One region of the Bradyrhizobium paxllaeri genome, then DNA from elsewhere that is predicted to be linked to it. Evidence: riboswitches for the same ligand, from Rfam matches in the RefSeq annotation. Region 1 holds a riboswitch; the other holds the start of a gene.

Region 1 (3,978 bases):
CGGTGGCACCTGCACGGCTTCTTTCGAGGCCAGGATGTAGAATTCGCCGGGATCGAGGATCAGGCTGCCGTCGGGGCGCGCCGGGATCGGCTCCCAGAATTCGTCGACGCCATAGCCGCCGCGACGGTCGACATCGACGACGCCGGTATGGCGCTTGGCGCGGTAGCCGACGAAACCGCCGGAATTCTCGCCGGAAAGATCAACCGAGAGTGCGACGCCGTTGGCCAGATCAGCGTCGTCGATATCGACCAGCCGTTCGGCGTCGTGCAGCGCATCGAGCTCGTCGGCATTGAGGATGGCGTCGCCGGTGCGGAAGCGTACCTGCGAGAGCCGCGAGCCCTCGCGCAGCAGCACCGGAAACGTCTTCGGGCTGATCTCGGCATAGAGCGGGCCGTGATAGCCGGCGCCGATCATGTCGAAGCGGCGGGTGCCGTCGGCGATCACGCGCGTGAACACGTCGAGGCGGCCGGTGGAGCTCTTCGGATTGGCGGCAGCCACGATCTCCGGCGGCAAAGCGAGACTTTCCAGCAGCGGAACGATGTAGACGCAATTGGTCTCCAGCACCGCCCCGTCGGAGAGATTTATTTCGTGCAGTTTCAGTTCGTCGATGCGCTCGGCAACGGTCGCGCCGGGGCCGGGCAGGAAGCTCGCGCGCACCCGGTAGGCGATGTCACCCAGCCGCAGGTCCAGGCTGGCCGGCTGGATCTGGCTTTCGACAAAGGGATAGGCCGGCAGGATCAGGCCCGCATCCGCCATCGCCGCGATCATGCGGTCGGGCAGAATCCCGTTGGCGTCGGGCGGTAGCGTGAACGACACGGCGCGGTCCTCTGAGGTGGCCCTTTCGGATGCCCAAATGTCATCCAAACCTCGTCAATATGGGCTTTTAGGGGTTATCCGATGGCCGCCTTGACTGAAAGGGCGCAAGCGAATATCAGCATGACTTATCCCGTGGTGATTTGAGCCGGCCGGCTTGCAGCCACGTTAAATAAATCGCTAAACAGGCCGGGGACACGTGTGATCCCGGCCTGTGGAAATTTTTCCAGGCCGGTTTTTTGTGACCATTTTCCAGTGGTCACGGCGGAGGTCACATGTCTGAAGTTGGTTCTACCAAGCGCTATCGTCCCGAAACCCGCCTCGTCCATGGCGGCACCCTGCGCTCGCAATTCGGCGAGACGTCGGAAGGGCTGTTTCTCACCCAGGGCTATGTCTACGACAGCGCGGAGCAGTGCGAGGCGCGCTTCAAGGGCGAGGATCCCGGTTTTATCTATTCGCGCTATTCCAATCCCACGATCTCGATGTTCGAGCGCCGCATGATCGAACTCGAGGGCGCCGAAGCCGCGCGCTCCACCGCCACCGGCATGGCCGCGGTGACGACCGCGATCCTCGCGCCGCTCAGGGCCGGCGATCACGTGGTCGCCTCGAAGGCCCTGTTCGGCTCGTGCCTTTACGTCGTGCAGGACCTGCTGCCGCGCTACGGCATCGAAACGACGCTGGTCGACGGTCTCGATCTCGACCAATGGCAGCGCGCCTTGCGGCCCAACACCAAGACCTTCTTCCTGGAGAGTCCGACCAATCCGACGCTCGACGTGCTCGATATTCCCTCGATTGCCGAGATCGCGCACAAGGGCGACGCCCGGCTGGTCGTCGACAACGTCTTCGCCACCCCGATCTGGCAGAGCCCGCTGTCGCTCGGCGCCGACGTCGTGGTCTATTCCGCGACCAAGCATATCGACGGCCAGGGCCGCTGCCTCGGCGGCATCATTCTCTCGTCCGAAGCCTTCATCGCCGAGCACCTCCACAACTTCATGCGCCAGACCGGGCCGTCGCTGTCGCCGTTCAACGCGTGGGTCCTGCTCAAGGGCCTGGAGACGCTTGGCGTGCGGGTGCGCGCGCAGACCGACAACGCGGCGAAGCTCGCCGAGGTGCTGGCAAGCCATCCGAAGATCTCGCGGCTGATCTATCCCGGCCGCGCCGACCATCCGCAGGCGGCGCTGGTGAAAAAGCAGATGCGCGGCGGCTCGACGCTGGTCGGCTTCGAGGTGAAGGGCGGCAAGGCGGCCGCCTTCCGCGTCCTCAATGCGTTGAAGCTTGCCAAGATCTCCAACAATCTCGGCGATGCCAAGAGCCTCGTCACCCATCCGGCGACGACGACGCATCAACGGCTAACGCCGGAGGCGCGCGCCGAGCTCGGCATCAGCGAGGGCTTTATTCGGTTCTCCGCCGGGCTGGAGCATGCCGACGATCTGATTGAGGACGTTGCGCAGGCGCTGGAGAAGGCGTGAAGCTGCGAACGGTAGGGTGGGCAAAGCGAAGCGTGCCCACCATCTCACGCGGCGTATTCGGTTAGAATGGTGGGCACGGCGCTGACGCGCGTTTGCCCACCCTACGAATTCCGGTTCACATCGGCCTATACGCCCGCACGTCCGCCGGCACGGCGACGCCGAGCTTGATCTGGCCGACCGACTTGATGATGTCGTCGCCGAGCAGTTGCGCGAAGCAGGCGTAGCCCCAGTCGCTCATGTGCAGGCCGTCGGAAATCACGAAATTCTCGATCGGGATCGCCTGCTTTTCGTGCCAGTCCTTCATCACCGCAAAGCGCGGGAAGACGCCGACCTTGCGAAGCTCGGCGACCTTGTTGAGCAGCGACATCATCTTGCCCGCGCTCTCGGCGTGCTCGTTGACGCGCGGCGAGTATTGCGGATCGATCAGCACGACATCGGCGCCCGCGGCCTGAATGCGCCCGATGCCTTCCTCGACAAGTTTTGCCGTCTCAGCGGGATCGAGGTTCCGCAGCACCGCGTTGGTGCCGACCTGCCAGATCACCAGATCCGGATGCATATCGAGAACGGAGGTCTCCAGCCGCTTCATCATTTCCGGCGCGTCCTCGCCGCCCTTGCCGGCATTGACGACGGAGATGCTGGCGGTCGGATATTGCCGGCGCAATTGCGCCGCGAGGCGGTTGGGATAGTTGAAGTCCGGCGAGGTCGCGCCGTACCCCTGGGTCGACGACGATCCGAACGCCACGATCACCACCGGCAGGCCGGCGACGAGTTTGCTCGCGACGCGCGGCAACGAGCCCATCGATTTGGAGCCGCCCTTGGGCGGCAGGCACGGGACGCGGTTGAAAATGTCGCTGGCCGATTTGGCGACTTCCTTCACCTTCTCGATCGCCTTGCCGGTAACGCCCTTCGGCACCGCCGGATTGGCGGCAGCCGACGGCGCGGGCTGTGGCGAGGTGGTCTCGGCCGGCTTCCTTTCAGCCTTGCTTTCGGTTTTTGCGCTATCGGACAGCGCCGCCTGCTGGGCGGCCTGCTGCGGGGCCGTCTGCGCATGCAGCGCCAGTACCGAGGCAGGCAGCAGCAACGCCAGGCCCGCGGCGGAGACAGTCAGCAATATCGACAAACGAAAAGGGCAGTAACGACTCATCAACGCTAGTTCCCTAATTCTGCTGCGCCTGGTCGAGGCGGGCCGCATCGAGCACAAATTTCGACAATGCGCGGCCGAGGCAGGCATGAACCCGTTTGGCCATGTCGGTGCCGTGAAACGTGCTGAACAGGTCGAAATCTCCGGCGTCGTTCCAATGACGCATGATGGCGAAGCGATCGAACAGCGGAACCCCGTGCTGCTGCGCCACGACGCGCATATTATCTAGGTACGGCGGCGCGGAAATCATGGTTTCCGTTCGCGGGCTGTATTGCAGATTGACCAAAATCACGTCAGTTCCCGCATTTTGCAGCGCAGCAACGCCGTCATCGACAGCACCGCGGAAATCATCGGGATCGACGGAGCGCATAGCATCGACGGTTCCGGTCTGCCAGATGACCAAAGTAGGCCTTTTTGCTTCCACCAGCTTAACGAGGGTGGTGTCGACCTCCTCAGCCGTCTTCCCGCTCTGTAGTTCTACGGAGAGGTTGACCGGGATCGAGGGCAGCTTCTCCTTCAGGGCGGCCTGCAGCTTGGCCGGATAGGCACTGGCCT
Region 2 (3,978 bases), 540 kb from region 1:
CTCATTTCGCCGCCATGAAGTCGCGCAAGGCCTCGACGACGAGGCGGTTGGCCTCCTCGGTGCCGATGGTCATGCGCAGCGAATGCGGCAGGCCGTAATTGTTCAGTGCCCGCAGCACCAGGCCGCGCTTGGTGAGGAACGCATCCGCCTCAGCCGACGTCTTGCCCTTGTCGAGCGGGAAGTGGATCAGCACAAAGTTCGCCACGCTCGGCGTTACCTTGAGCCCGAGCTTGCCGATCTCTTCCGTCAGCCAGTTGCGCCATTGCTCAGTGAAGGCCTTCGACATCTGGACGTGCGCGGTGTCCTCGATCGCGGCCACCGCCGCCAGCATCGCCGGCGTCGAGACGTTGAAGGGCCCGCGGATCCGGTTGACGGCATCGACGATGTTGGCCGGGCCGAACATCCAGCCGATACGCAACGCCGCCAGCCCGTGGATCTTGGAGAAGGTGTGCGTCATCACAGTGTTTTCGGTGGTCGCCACCAGCTCCAGGCCGAGCTCGTAATCGTTGCGCGACACGTAATCGGCGTACGCAGCATCGAGCACCAGCAGCACATGCGGCGACAGACCGGCGCGCAGCCGCTTGACCTCGTCGAACGGCACGTAGGTCCCGGTCGGGTTGTTCGGGTTGGCGAGCCACACCAATTTTGTGCGCGGCGTGACGCGCGCGAGAATGGCGTCGACGTCGGCAGTAAAGTTGGTCTCGGGCGCGACGACGTTTTTCGCGCCGTTCGCCATCGTGGCGATCGGGTACACCAGGAAGCCATGGGCGGTGGAGATCGCCTCGTCGCCTTGGCTGAGATAGGTGTGCGCGAGCAGATTGAGGATTTCGTCCGAGCCGGCGCCGCAGATGATGCGGTTGGGATCGAGGCCGTAGGCGCGGCCGATCGCTTCCCGCAACACCCTTGAGGTTCCTTCCGGATAGTCTTCCAGATGTCCGGCGGCATCCTTGTAGACGGCCATGGCCTTCGGCGATGGCCCGAACGGGGTCTCGTTGGCCGACAGCTTGAACACCTTGCGGCCCGGCTCCGGCACCGGCGTCTTGCCGGGCGTGTAGGGCGCAATATCGAGAATGCCGGGATTCGGCACGGGGCGGTTCATCTTCAACTCCGGAATTTCAGGCGGCGGTCAAGGCTTCGCCGATCCGTTCGGGGGCACCGTATAGCGCGTTGCGTGGCTGCCGACGAGGGCCGAAGAGCGCACCGAGGCGCCGGCCTGGATCAGGGCAGCCTTGATCTTCTCGAAGCCGGTGCCGGCATCTGACACCAAGAGCGCCGCGCCGTCGAAGGCGGTGTCGGGCACGGCGACGATTTCGGCGAGCGGCGCCAGCGCGCGGGCGATATCGGCGTTCCACCCCGAGACGCGGACGCTCCACATCTGCACCTCCGTCACCATCGCATCGTCGGCGACGCGCGAGATCACGAATACCGGCAGCGCCGCCGGATGATCGGCGCGCTCAAGGAATGGCAGCCGGGCGATGATCTTCGGTGCGCCGTCGGCTTCCAGCGCATTCCACCACGGTGTACGGCTCGACACCGCCGAGACCAGCGCCAGATCGCCCTTCGATTTCGCCACCGCTTCGACCGCCGCCTGCGCGCTGAAATGGCCGACATAGGGCACGACAAAGCCGAAATGAAACCGCGCCGAATCCCGCATCGCGGGTTCGCCGACCGAGACGTCCGCATGCACCGAAAACGGCGCCTGGACGTAGGTGAAGGTCGAGATGATGACGCGCCAGATGCTCTCGATGGTGTCGAGCGGCAGGATGCCGCGATGGCGCCGGACGAGCTCGCGCATCATGCTGGCCTCGCGCGCCGGGCGGAACGCCGAGCCGACTTCCTGGGTCTGTTTCACCTGGATCAGCCGGTCGATGATGTCGCCGCGCGCCATCAGGAGGCGATGGACCTGCTCGTCGATCGCGTCGATCTCCTTGCGCAATTCCTGCAGCGAGGGCGGGGCCGGGGGGGCTTTGGACATCTTGAGAACCTTCAGCGCCGGATCGATCCGAAATCACCGGCAATCATGGCTATTGATTAGAAAAGACGGCCGCTGAAAGCAAAGAGAAACGGCGGCGCTGGCATGGCAGCTACCCGGTTAGCCATGGGGCCTGCCTTGACGGGGGACCTGCTTCGGACTAGCTTTGTTCCATTCCGTGGTCATTTGAGCCGGCCGGCTTGCAGCCACGTTAAACAACTCGCTAAACAGGCCGGGGACAGAAGTGATCCCGGCCGAACCTTTCGTTCAGGCCGGGTTTTTTATGGCCTGACTTCTGTCTGGAGCCTCCACAAGGAGGTTGGTCGTCGATGACAAATTTGCAGTCGGTATCCAGTCCGTCGATTCACAGCGAGGACCGCGCCCACGAGGCCGATCATCCGACCTCGACGGTGGCGAAGTTCGACGTCGAGCAGCCGTTGAAGCTCGATTGCGGCATTGATCTCGCGCCGTTCCAGATCGCGTATCAGACCTATGGCGAACTGAACGCCGACCGCTCCAACGCCATCCTGATCTGCCACGCGCTGACGCTGGATCAGCATGTCGCCAACGTGCATCCCCTGACCGGCAAGGCCGGCTGGTGGGAAATCATGGTCGGCCCCGGCCGACCGCTCGATACCGACAAATACTTCATCATCTGTTCGAACGTGATCGGCGGCTGCATGGGATCGACCGGTCCGGCCTCGACCAATCCGGCGACCGGCAAGGCCTGGGGGCTGGATTTCCCGATCATCACCATCCCCGACATGGTCCGCGCGCAGGCCATGCTGCTGGATCGGCTGGGCATCGAGACACTGCTCTGCGTGATCGGCGGCTCCATGGGCGGCATGCAGGTGCTGCAATGGACCGCCGCCTATCCGGAGCGGGTGTTTTCGGCACTGCCGGTGGCGTGCTCGACGCGCCATTCGGCGCAGAACATCGCGTTTCACGAACTCGGCCGGCAGGCCGTGATGGCCGATCCGGATTGGCACCATGGGCGCTATTTCGAACGCAACACCCATCCGCATCGCGGGCTGGCGGTGGCGCGGATGGCGGGCCACATCACCTATCTCTCCGACGCCGCGCTGCATCGCAAGTTCGGACGGCGGATGCAGGATCGCGAGCTGCCGACGTTTTCGTTCGACGCGGATTTCCAGGTCGAGAGCTATCTGCGCTATCAGGGCTCGTCCTTTGTCGAGCGCTTCGATGCCAACAGCTACCTCTATCTGACGCGCGCGATGGACTATTTCGATATCGCCGCCGACCACAACGGCGTGCTGGCGCAGGCGTTTCGCGGCATCAAGACGCGCTTCTGCGTGGTGTCGTTCACGTCGGACTGGCTGTTTCCGACCTCGGAATCGCGGGCGCTGGTGCATGCGCTGAATGCATCGAGCGCGCGGGTGTCGTTTGCCGAGATCGAGACCGACCGCGGCCACGACGCTTTCCTGCTCGACGTGCCCGAGTTCTTCGATATTTCCCGTGCCTTCCTGGAATCCGCAGGCAAGGCGCGCGGCCTCGATGGTACAGGTGGCTGATATGGCCCTTCAGGAACAGAGCCTGCCGCTCGGCGGCGTCGCGCCCGATCGCACCGGAAAATATCGCACCGATCATCTGCTCGTTGCCGAAATGATTGCGGCCGGCTCAAAAGTGCTCGACGTCGGCTGCGGCGACGGCGAACTCTTGCAACTGCTGGAGAGCCGCGGCATCGACGGCCGCGGCATCGAGCTGTCGCGCGAGGGCGTCAACCGCTGCGTCGCCAGGGGGCTGGCCGTGGTGCAGGGCGACGCCGATACCGATCTCGTCAACTATCCCGATGATGCTTTCGACTACGTGATCCTGTCGCAGACACTGCAGGCGACGCGGCAGCCGAAGGTCGTGCTGGAGAATCTGCTGCGAATCGGCCGGCGAGCGATCGTGTCGTTCCCGAATTTCGGCTTCTGGAAGATGCGGCTGCAACTGCTCGTCGGCGGCCACATGCCGCGCACCGAACATCTGCCCGCCACCTGGTA

The links. A riboswitch is a leader RNA that binds a small molecule or an ion and turns the genes downstream of it on or off. The one in region 1 is predicted to bind S-adenosylmethionine.
Region 2: another riboswitch for S-adenosylmethionine. It lies ahead of metX (homoserine O-acetyltransferase MetX); the one in region 1 lies ahead of LMTR21_RS37025 (O-succinylhomoserine sulfhydrylase).

What each region holds. Positions count from the first base shown of each region.
Region 1 covers NZ_CP042968.1:7,727,953-7,731,930, forward strand. The annotation lists gene LMTR21_RS37020 (2'-deoxycytidine 5'-triphosphate deaminase) at 1-816, opposite strand, end outside; SAM riboswitch at 939-1,018, shown strand; gene LMTR21_RS37025 (O-succinylhomoserine sulfhydrylase) at 1,089-2,282, shown strand; gene LMTR21_RS37030 (SGNH/GDSL hydrolase family protein) at 2,398-3,426, opposite strand; gene LMTR21_RS37035 (SGNH/GDSL hydrolase family protein) at 3,440-3,978, opposite strand, start outside.
Region 2 covers NZ_CP042968.1:7,183,059-7,187,036, reverse strand. The annotation lists gene LMTR21_RS34360 (prephenate/arogenate dehydrogenase family protein) at 1-5, opposite strand, end outside; gene hisC (histidinol-phosphate transaminase) at 2-1,099, opposite strand; gene LMTR21_RS34350 (chorismate mutase) at 1,127-1,975, opposite strand; SAM riboswitch at 2,141-2,220, shown strand; gene metX (homoserine O-acetyltransferase MetX) at 2,302-3,504, shown strand; gene metW (methionine biosynthesis protein MetW) at 3,506-3,978, shown strand, end outside.